3 regions of the Novosphingobium ginsenosidimutans genome follow, and region 3 is predicted to be linked to each of the others. Evidence: predicted binding sites of a transcription regulator. Region 3 holds the regulator's gene; each other region holds the start of a gene.
What was found. The regulator LexA, encoded in region 3, represses DNA repair genes until DNA is damaged. The targets are predictions, from matches to a motif close to GTTCCNCNCTTGTTCT.
Positions count from the first base shown of each region.

Region 1: the regulator LexA is predicted to act here: its motif matches at 1,876-1,891, upstream of uvrA (excinuclease ABC subunit UvrA).
Region 2: the regulator LexA is predicted to act here: its motif matches at 2,047-2,062, upstream of recA (recombinase RecA).

Region 1 is NZ_CP042345.1:182,398-185,670, reverse strand. It holds gene FRF71_RS00875 (FecCD family ABC transporter permease) at 1-618, shown strand, start outside; gene FRF71_RS00870 (ABC transporter ATP-binding protein) at 618-1,349, shown strand; gene FRF71_RS00865 (hypothetical protein) at 1,357-1,713, opposite strand; gene uvrA (excinuclease ABC subunit UvrA) at 1,901-3,273, shown strand, end outside.
Region 2 is NZ_CP042345.1:54,482-57,754, forward strand. It holds gene FRF71_RS00245 (hypothetical protein) at 30-638, opposite strand; gene recA (recombinase RecA) at 908-1,975, opposite strand; gene FRF71_RS00255 (sulfotransferase-like domain-containing protein) at 2,131-2,838, opposite strand; gene FRF71_RS00260 (aminotransferase class IV) at 2,853-3,273, opposite strand, start outside.
Region 3 is NZ_CP042345.1:2,392,843-2,396,115, reverse strand. It holds gene moaC (cyclic pyranopterin monophosphate synthase MoaC) at 1-243, shown strand, start outside; gene FRF71_RS11815 (molybdopterin molybdotransferase MoeA) at 243-1,445, shown strand; gene lexA (transcriptional repressor LexA) at 1,541-2,230, shown strand; gene FRF71_RS11805 (ComEC/Rec2 family competence protein) at 2,224-3,273, opposite strand, start outside.

The sequences.
Region 1 (3,273 bases), 910 kb from region 3:
GCGATGTTCCTCCTCACCCTGATCGCCGGGAGACAGGGCGGGGTCGTGCTGTTCACGCTGGCCGGCATGATGATCGCCAGCCTGGCCGGCGCGCTGATGAGCCTGGCGATCAGCCTGTCGCCTACGCCCTTTGCGATGAGCGAGATCGTGACCTGGCTGATGGGCGCGCTGACTGACCGTTCCTGGCGCGAGGTCTGGATTGCCGCGCCGCTGACGCTGGCCGGGATCGGTGTGCTGCAGGCGGCGGGCCGCGGGCTCGATGCCCTCACGCTGGGCGAAGCCGCGGCCCGTTCGCTCGGAATGGACCCGCGCCGCCTGCAAGTGCTGCTGGTGCTGGGCGTGGGCCTGACCGTGGGCGGCGGGGTGGCGGTAGCCGGGATCATCGGCTTTGTCGGGCTGATGGTGCCGCACTTCGTCCGCCGCTTCACCGATGGCCGGCCAAGCCACCTGATCCTGCCCTCGGCACTGGCGGGTGCATTGCTGGTGCTGGTCGCCGACTGCCTCTGCCGGATCCTCCCACTGGCGGGCGGAGAGTTGCGGCTGGGGATCGCACTCAGCCTGCTGGGCGCGCCCTTCTTCCTCAACCTGCTGCTGCGCTTGCGGCGGGAGCTGGTGTGATGCTGGCGGCCGAAGCCCTTGTCCTCCCCGGCCGCCTGCGCGGGGTCTCGCTGAACCTGCGGGCGGGCGAGGTCACGGCAATTTGTGGCCCCAACGGCGCAGGCAAATCGAGCCTGCTGTCCTGCCTTGCGGGACTGCTCGCGCCCACGAAGGGCGCGGTGACGCTTGATGATGCGCCGCTTGCCGCCATGCACCCCGAAGCTCGCGCCCGCGCGCTCGGTTATCTGCCGCAGACGCCCGAGGTGGCCTGGGACGTTTCGGTCCAGACCCTGGCCAGCCTTGGCCGCCTGCCCTGGCGCTCAAGCGCGGCTGAGGACTCCGCCGCCATTGATGCCGCGCTCGACGCGCTCGATCTGCCAGCCTTCGCGCACCGCCCGATCTCGCAGCTGTCTGGCGGCGAACGCGCCCGCGCGCTGCTCGCCCGGGTTCTGGCCGGCACGCCGCGCTGGCTGCTGGCGGATGAGCCGCTCGCCAATCTTGACCTCGCGCATCAGCTGGCCCTGCTGGGCCACCTGCGCGCCTGTGCCGCGCGGGGCATGGGGGTGGTGCTGGTGCTGCACGACCTGGCCCTGGCAATGAACCATGCCGACCGGGTGGTGGTGCTGGAACAGGGCGCGCTGGCCGCTGATGGCCCGCCCGACCTGGCGCTGGCCGAACCGGTGATCGCAAAGGTCTGGAACGTTCCGGCGCGCTGGCTGGGTGAGCCGGGCGCGCGGGCGCTGGCGGTGTGATCCGCGCTCAGTTGTCGCAATAGCTGTATTCGCCCGCGCGGCAGCGGCGCACCGCTTCGCGCCAGGCGGCCATCTTCTTTTCGTAGGCGGCGCGTTCGCGGGCGTGGTCGGCCAGGGCGGCCCGGTATTCGGCCTGGCGAGCGGGTTGTTCGCGGTAGGCCTGCCAGCCCTGCGCCTGCTGCGCCTCCTGCGCGCGAACCCGCTGCATCTCATTGATGTTGAGCTGGCGGATGATCGCCTTGTCCTTGGCCCGCGCCGCGGCGCTGCGGCTGAGCAGGGGGTCCTTGGGATCGTCTGCCCGGCCCGGGGCCGATACGGCGACGACGGACAGCGCCACTGCGCCAGCGATCAGACGAGCTTTCATAGGTTGCGACCCTCCCTTGGACCTGATCCGTTTGTGCCGCCAAGAGGTTAACGGAAACAATCCGAATTGCGGTAAACGGGGCGCGGCTGGTCGCAGGAACGAAGCGGGCCAACGGTACGGTAGCGCGCAGAGGACACCGTATTGCGGCCCCCTTGCGGGAATCGAACAAATCTGGAACAGCGGCGCCATGTCGCTCAGTAAAATCGTCGTGCGCGGAGCGCGCGAGCACAATCTCAAAGGCTTCGATGTCGAGCTGCCGCGCGACAGCCTGATCGTGATCACCGGCCTCTCCGGCTCCGGCAAGTCGAGCCTGGCGTTCGACACGATCTATGCCGAGGGTCAGCGGCGTTATGTCGAGAGTCTCTCGGCCTATGCGCGCCAGTTCCTCGAGTTGATGCAGAAGCCCGATGTCGAGCATATCGACGGCCTCAGCCCGGCGATCTCGATCGAGCAGAAGACCACCAGCCGCAACCCGCGCTCGACCGTGGCGACGGTGACCGAGATCTATGACTACATGCGCCTGCTCTGGGCCCGCACCGGCGTGCCCTATAGCCCCGCCACGGGTGAGCCGATCAGCGCGCAGACGGTCAGCCAGATGGTTGACCGGGTCATGGCCCTGCCCGAGGGGACGCGTGCCTATCTGCTTGCCCCGGTGGTGCGCGGCCGCAAGGGCGAATACCGCAAGGAGCTGGCCGAATGGCAGAAGGCCGGCTTCACCCGCGTGCGGATCGACGGCGAATTCTACGGGATCGAAGACGCCCCCGCGCTCGACAAGAAGTACAAGCATGACATCGAGGTCGTGGTCGATCGCATCGCGGTGCGCGAAGGGATCGAGACCCGCCTGGCGGACAGCTTCGAACAGGCGCTGAAGCTCGCCGATGGCCTCGCCTATATCGACCTCGCCGACGGCAATGTTCCCGGGCATGAGGGGGAGAAGGGCGGCGCGATGAAGGGCGCCGGCCTGCCCGACAACCGCATCGTCTTCTCCGAAAAGTTCGCCTGCCCGGTCTCCGGCTTCACCATCGAAAGCCTGGAACCCAGGCTGTTCAGCTTCAACGCGCCGATGGGCGCCTGCCCGGCCTGCGATGGCCTGGGCGAAAAGCTGCTGTTCGATCCGCAGCTGGTCGTCCCGAATGAGGCGCTCTCCCTCAAGCAGGGTGCGGTCGTGCCCTGGGCGAAGAGCAACCCGCCGTCGCCCTATTACATGCAGGTGCTGGCCAGCCTGGCGGCCGAGTTCGGCTTCAGCCTCGATACGCCATGGCAGGAGCTGCCGGTCGAGGTGCGGATCGTCATCCTCCACGGCACCGCCGGCCGGCCGGTCAACCTCACCTTCATCGACGGGAAAAAGAGCTACACGGTCAAGAAGCCGTTCGAGGGCGTGATCGGCAACCTCAACCGCCGCATGCTGCAGACCGAAAGCGCCTGGATGCGCGAGGAGCTGGGCAAGTTCCAGACCGCGCAGCCGTGCGAGGTTTGCGAGGGCAAGCGGCTCAAGCCCGAGGCGCTTAGCGTCAAGGTGGGCGGGGCGGACATCTCCTCGATCACCCGGCTCTCGGTCGC
Region 2 (3,273 bases), 780 kb from region 3:
ATGATCTAACCGGGCGGTCGGCTTATCCATCAGTCCTTGGGCACATCGGCCGGAGCAGCAGGTGCCGCAGATTCGGCCGATGGAGCGGCGGGAGCAGGCTCAGTGGCAACAGCTGGAGCGGCCGCAGGAGCTGGCGGCTTGCTGAGCCCGGCCGCATCAGCGCCAATCGTCTTGGCGACATCGAGCTTTACCTTGTCGTTGCTGGCAGCAACGGTCCCAATCACCTTGCCCTTATTGTCGAGCAATTGCGCTTCGCCAGTTTCACCAATCAGCACCATCCGGACATTGACCGGGTTGGGCGAAAGATGGTTCGAGGCCCCGTTGGTGCCATCGACAACGCCGCCAATGATCCCGCCGAGCAGGAGGTTGCCGGCGGCAGAGCCACCAAGCCGGCTCTGCAGCAGGACATAGGTTGGCTGATAGCCGTCATGGGTGAAGTCGGCGCGCTGGTCATGCTTGCGCTTCACCTTGAGCTTGCAGGGTGTGTTGCAGCTTTCTCCGCTGGTCAGGGTCACTTTGGTGCCCTTGGCGTTGGAATCGAAGCTGACCTTCTGCTTGGTACCGCTGACAACGGTAGCGCATGCGCCGAGCGCAAACGGCAGCATTGCAGCGAATGCCGCGACCTTCAGACGATGCATAGAATCCCCTCCTGTTTGGCCCCTTGTTGGGCAGGTCAAGGCTATGCGCGAACGCCTTTCGGTCAAGGACGGCGGCGACCAATCAGTTCTATTTTCGAGCTTTTTTCAATCCACTATCCTACAGTGAGGTCTGATACCGACTTGCGCAGGTGCATTAGGTGCCAAACGAAAAGACCGGCGCGGGGCCTGTGAGGCACGCCGCGCCGGTCCTGTTTCGTGGAGGGCACCCTGGGGTATTGGGGGGGACGGGGTGCCCTCCCCTGGGAAGATTACATGTCGTCGTCCCCGTCGGGACCCGTCATCATCTCCCCGGCAAGACCTTCGGTTTGGCCGCGGATCGCAGCCTCCAGCCGGTCGCAGAGCTCGGGATTTTCCTTGAGGTAGGTTTTGGCGTTCTCGCGGCCCTGGCCGATCCGGATCGAATCGTAGGAGAACCAGGCGCCCGACTTCTCGACCAGGCCGGCCTTGACGCCGAGGTCGAGGATCTCGCCGATCTTGGAGATGCCTTCACCATACATGATGTCGAATTCGACCTGCTTGAACGGGGGGGCCACCTTGTTCTTGACCACCTTCACGCGGGTGGAGTTGCCGACGATATCGTCGCGGTCCTTGATCTGGCCGGTGCGGCGGATATCGAGCCGGACCGAGGCATAGAACTTGAGCGCGTTGCCGCCGGTGGTGGTTTCCGGGTTGCCGTACATCACGCCGATCTTCATGCGCAGCTGGTTGATGAAGATCACCATACAGCGCGAGCGGCTGATCGAGCCGGTCAGCTTGCGCAGGGACTGGCTCATCAGGCGGGCCTGGAGGCCGACGTGGCTATCGCCCATCTCGCCCTCGATTTCAGCGCGGGGCACCAGCGCGGCGACCGAATCGACCACCAGCACGTCGATCGCGTTCGAGCGGACCAGCGTGTCGGTGATTTCCAGCGCCTGTTCCCCGGTATCGGGCTGCGAAACGATCAGTTCATCGATGTTGACGCCCAGCTTCTTGGCATAGACCGGGTCGAGCGCGTGTTCGGCATCAATAAAGGCCGCCGTGCCGCCGCTCTTCTGCGCTTCGGCGATGACGTGCAGCGCCAGCGTGGTCTTGCCCGAGCTTTCCGGACCATAGACTTCGATCACACGGCCACGCGGCAGACCGCCGATCCCGAGCGCGATATCGAGGCCAAGCGACCCGGTGGAGATCGCCTCCACCTCCATCGTTTCCTTCGAGCCAAGCTTCATCGCGCTGCCCTTGCCAAACGCGCGATCAATCTGGGCCAGCGCCGCTTCCAGCGCCTTCTGACGGTCCATCGTTTCCTTGCCTTCCTGAATCAGCTTGAGTTGTGCAGCCATTGTCCGTCCCCTTGCCTAACCAGCCGACCCAGCAGGTCAACTACGACTCGGTGTACCTGATCTGTTCCATGAGAACAAGAGGGGAACTAGAACAAATTTCGAACATTCATATTTTTTTGTAATGACAGTACTTTATAGGCTATATTGGCCAGAAACTAGAGGCTATAGGCCGCCAGTCGCCGGTAATGTTCCGCCGCCTCCTGGGCGATCTCTGCGAGGTGGGCCGGCAGTACCGGAATCTCGTCCCCGCCAGGCGCGGCAAAGCCGGTCGAGGCCTCGACCCCGGCGTACCAGGCTGGCGCCCAGACCCCGTCGCTGGCGCGCTTGCCGGCTGGCCAGCTGAGCATCGCCGAGTCGAATTCGATCTCCAGCGCCGCGCATAGCGCACCGAGTGTGCGGGCCGGATCGGACAGCACGTCCGCCGCGTCGATCACCGGCGGCGCGCAGCCCAGCCGGTCAGCCACGGCATCGAACAGCTCGCTTTGCTGGACCACGCCGATATCGGCGAGTGTCACCGTTTCCCGGCTCTTGACGTAGGAGGCAAGCACGCGGACCGGGTCACGGATCAGGAAGGCATTGCGACACGCCGCAATCCACCCGCGCCCGAACTCCGGCAGCATGTGGTGGGTCATGTGCTTCTGGTACCATATCGTGGAACCATCGGGCGCAGCGCCGATCAGCTGCCCGGCCACCTCGCGCCAGTCATTGGGCTGCGAGGCCAGCACTTCGTCGCGCATCGGATGATCAAGCCCCGTTTGCGCCAGGTAGGCGGCGTAGAACGGTTCATCGCTGACCGCACAGTCGGCCCGATTCTCGAACGCGCGCATCATCGCGGTTGAGAGGTTCCGGGGGCCCGACCACATAGCGATCCGGACTGTCACAGCAATGGGTGCTCCCTGGCGTATTGATCCTTCAGCGCGGCATAGGCAGCCTGGAGTGCTTGCGTGACCGGACCGGCCCCGGGCGGAAAGGATGTGCCGTCAACCCGCGCCACGGGCGTGATCCCGCCCATCGTGCCGGTGACGAAAGCCTCATCGGCACCCAGCAGATCCTGCGGCGGAAAATCGCCAACCCGGATCGGCGCGGCACCACCCTGGCACAGCGCGATCACATTGCCGCGGGTGATGCCGGGGAAGCAGAACCGGTCGGTGGCGCAGCGCACCGCCCCGTCCTTCACCCAGAACAGGTTGGTCGCGTTGCACGAGGCGATCATGCCATTGGGATCGAGCATCACCGCCTCATCCGCTCCCCGATCGATCGCTTCGAGCAGGGCACGGATATAGTTCAGCCGGCTGTGC
Region 3 (3,273 bases):
CCCCTGATGCTGTCCAAAGTGGCGGTCGATTTCGAGTTTGAAGCCGATGGCCTGCGGGTAACCGCCCTGGCGCGCCTTTCAGGTCAGACCGGAGTGGAAATGGAAGCACTGACCGCCGCTTCGGTCGCACTCCTGACAATCTATGACATGGCCAAGGCGCTCGACAAAGGCATGGTGATCGGCGGCCTGCGGCTGCTGGAGAAGCGCGGCGGCAAGTCAGGTGACTGGAAGGCGGCAAGCTGATGTCTGCGCCGCTGCCGCTGGAGGAAGCACAGCAGCGCTTGCTGGAGCTGGCCGAGCCACTGCCGCTGGAACGGGTTGATCCGCCCTCGGCGCTGGACCGCTGGCTGGCCGAGCCGCTGGTGGCCGCGCGCACCCAGCCAGCCTGCGCCATGTCGGCCATGGACGGCTATGCCGTGGCCGGGAACGACCTTTCCGGCCCCTGGCAAGTGATCGGTGAAAGCGCTGCCGGCCACCCCTTCGCGGGCTTTGTTGCGGCCGGACATGCAGTGCGGATCTCGACCGGCGCGGTCCTCCCCGACGGGGCTGGCGCCGTCGTGGTGCAGGAAGACGTCAGCCGCGATGGCGACCGCTTGATTCTGACCGGCGATGGCCCCGGCAGCCCCGGCAAGCACATCCGCCGCGCCGGCTCCGATTTTTCGGAAGGCGCGGTCCTGGCTGACCTCGGCGCCAGGATTAGTCCGGCGCATGTCGCGCTGACCCTGTCGGCGGGGCATCGCCACGTTGCCGTGCGGCGGATGCCGCGCCTAACCATCATCGACAGCGGCGACGAGCTGGCGGCCGATCCAGCCGACTGCGCGCCGCACCAGGTGCCCGCCAGCAATGGCGCCATGCTCGCCGCGCTGGTTGCAAGCCATCGCTGCGAAGTCAATCGCCGCGGGCCGATCCCCGATCAGTTGGACGAGCTGATCGCCGCGCTCGAGGCTGCGGCCGGGGCAGACGTGATTGTCACCAGCGGCGGGGCATCGGTCGGCGATCACGATCTGGTGATCCCGGCGCTGCAGGCCTGGGGGGCCGAGCTCGATTTCTGGAAGGTAGCAATCAAGCCCGGCAAGCCGCTGCTGGTGGCGCGGCGTGGGCGGCAGATCGTGCTGGGGCTGCCCGGCAACCCGGTATCGAGCTTCGTGACTGCCTGGCTCTTTCTGCTGCCGCTGCTGCGCCGCCTTTCTGGCGCGGCAGATCCGTTGCCGATGAAACGTACGGCGCATCTCACCGCCGATCTGGCCGCAGGCGGCGAACGGCGCGAGTTCCTTCGTGGCGTTCTGACGGAGGGGGTAGTGACTCCTGCGCTTGGCCAGGACAGCGGCGCACTGGCGGCCCTTGCCGGCAGCAATTGCCTGATCGACCGCCCCGCCCACAGCCCGGTTCTGCCGGCCGGAACGCCGGTTTTGGTCTATCCGCTCGAAAATGGCGGAATTGCTTGACGCCGATTCAAATGTTGCTTACCTGTTCCACATTCGTTCACTAAACGGCACGGGAACAGAGTCGTTCTCCCGGCCGCGAATGGGAGGTTGTGGCAATGCTGACGCGCAAGCAGCATGAGTTAATCCGGTTCATCCAGGTAAAGCTTGAAGAGACCGGGGTCTCCCCTTCGTTTGAGGAAATGAAGGAGGCGCTTGACCTCAAGTCGAAGTCCGGCGTCCACCGCCTGATCTCGGCGCTGGAGGAACGCGGTTTCATCCGCCGCCTGCCCAACCGCGCCCGCGCGCTGGAAGTGCTGAAGCAGCCGGAAGACGTGGTAACCAAGGGCCCCCGCGCCGCCAACTCGAACAGTGCCGCGGCTGCGGTGATTCGCCCGCCCGAGGCAAAGCCCGCCCCGGCCAACGACGTGATCGAAATTCCGCTCCACGGCCGCATCGCCGCCGGTGTGCCGATCGAGGCTATGGAAACCAGCGCGATGCTGCCGGTCCCCGCAGCCCTGCTCGGCGCGGGTGAGCACTATGCGCTCGAAGTCTCCGGGGACTCGATGATCGAAGCCGGGATCTTCGACGGCGATTATGCCTTGATCCGCAAGACCGACACCGCCCGCGATGGCGAGATTGTGGTGGCGCTTGTCCGCGGCGAAGAAGCGACGCTCAAATACCTGCACCGCGACAACGGCATGATCCGGCTCGATCCGGCCAATGCCGCTTACGAGCCGCAGATTTATCGTCCGGGCGAAGTCTTGGTCCAGGGCAAGCTGGCCGGCCTGCTGCGCCGCTATCACTGAACGGATTGGATGGGCCGGGGCCGGTATGGTGCTGGCCCCACCCACCAGCCGTGGTCGCCCTGGCTATCGGCCACGCTGACTACTTGGCGATCGGCCAGATCGATCGCCAAGCCCCCGCTTCGCTCCAGATAGCGCCGGTCCGCCTTGAGCCACCTGGGCTGGCAAGACCGAGGCAGCCAGCGGTCGGAGATCACCACATCGACCCGCTCACAGGCCGCCGCCAGTTCGCGTTCGGGCAACCGGTCGCGGGTCCGGGTCAGCAACAGACGCCAGGTGCGCTTGCCGCGCCAGACCTCGACTAGGCAAAGGTCGGCATTGCAGCGCGCGGCGGGCCACTGATCGAGGCTGCGCGGCGTACCGGTCATCCCGGCAAGCTCGAGCAGGGTATCCTGGGCATAGCCCTCGCGCCCCTCGCGCAAGACCAGCAGCTCACCCGGCACCTCGCCGGTCAGCCCGACATGCCGACCATCGCCCGAAACCAGCAGGTCTGGTGGCCGAAGTGTCACCAGCAGCAGGGCCCCAAGGCCCGCAGGCAGCAGCCCCCACAACCGCACCCGGCCTTGCCACAGCGCCAACCACAGCCCGCCTGCAACAAACAGCATGAACGCTTGCCAGCCCATCGCCGGCATGGTCGTCACGGCGCCGGGCTGACTGGCGGCATAATGCGCCAAAGCCAGCAAAGCATCGAGCGACTTGCCCGCCAGCCACCAGACCGGGCCGCCCCAACCAAACAGGTCGAGCAGCAGGGCGAGTGCAATGAGCGGCATCGAGACAAAGGTCGTCAGCGGGATCGCCACGACGTTGGCGAGCGCGCCGTAGACGCCCGACTGGTGGAAGTGGAACAGCCCGATCGGCATCAGCGCCAGCTCGATCACCACCCCGGTCAGCAGCAGCATGGCAAGGTTGCGTCCGGCCCGCGTCAGCCATCCCTCCTCGCGGGGGGCAAGGAACGCCTGGATCGGCGCCGCGCCGTGCAGGGCAACGATGGCGATCACGGCGGCAAAGCTCATCTGGAAGCTGGGCCCCACCAGCGCTTCGGGCCA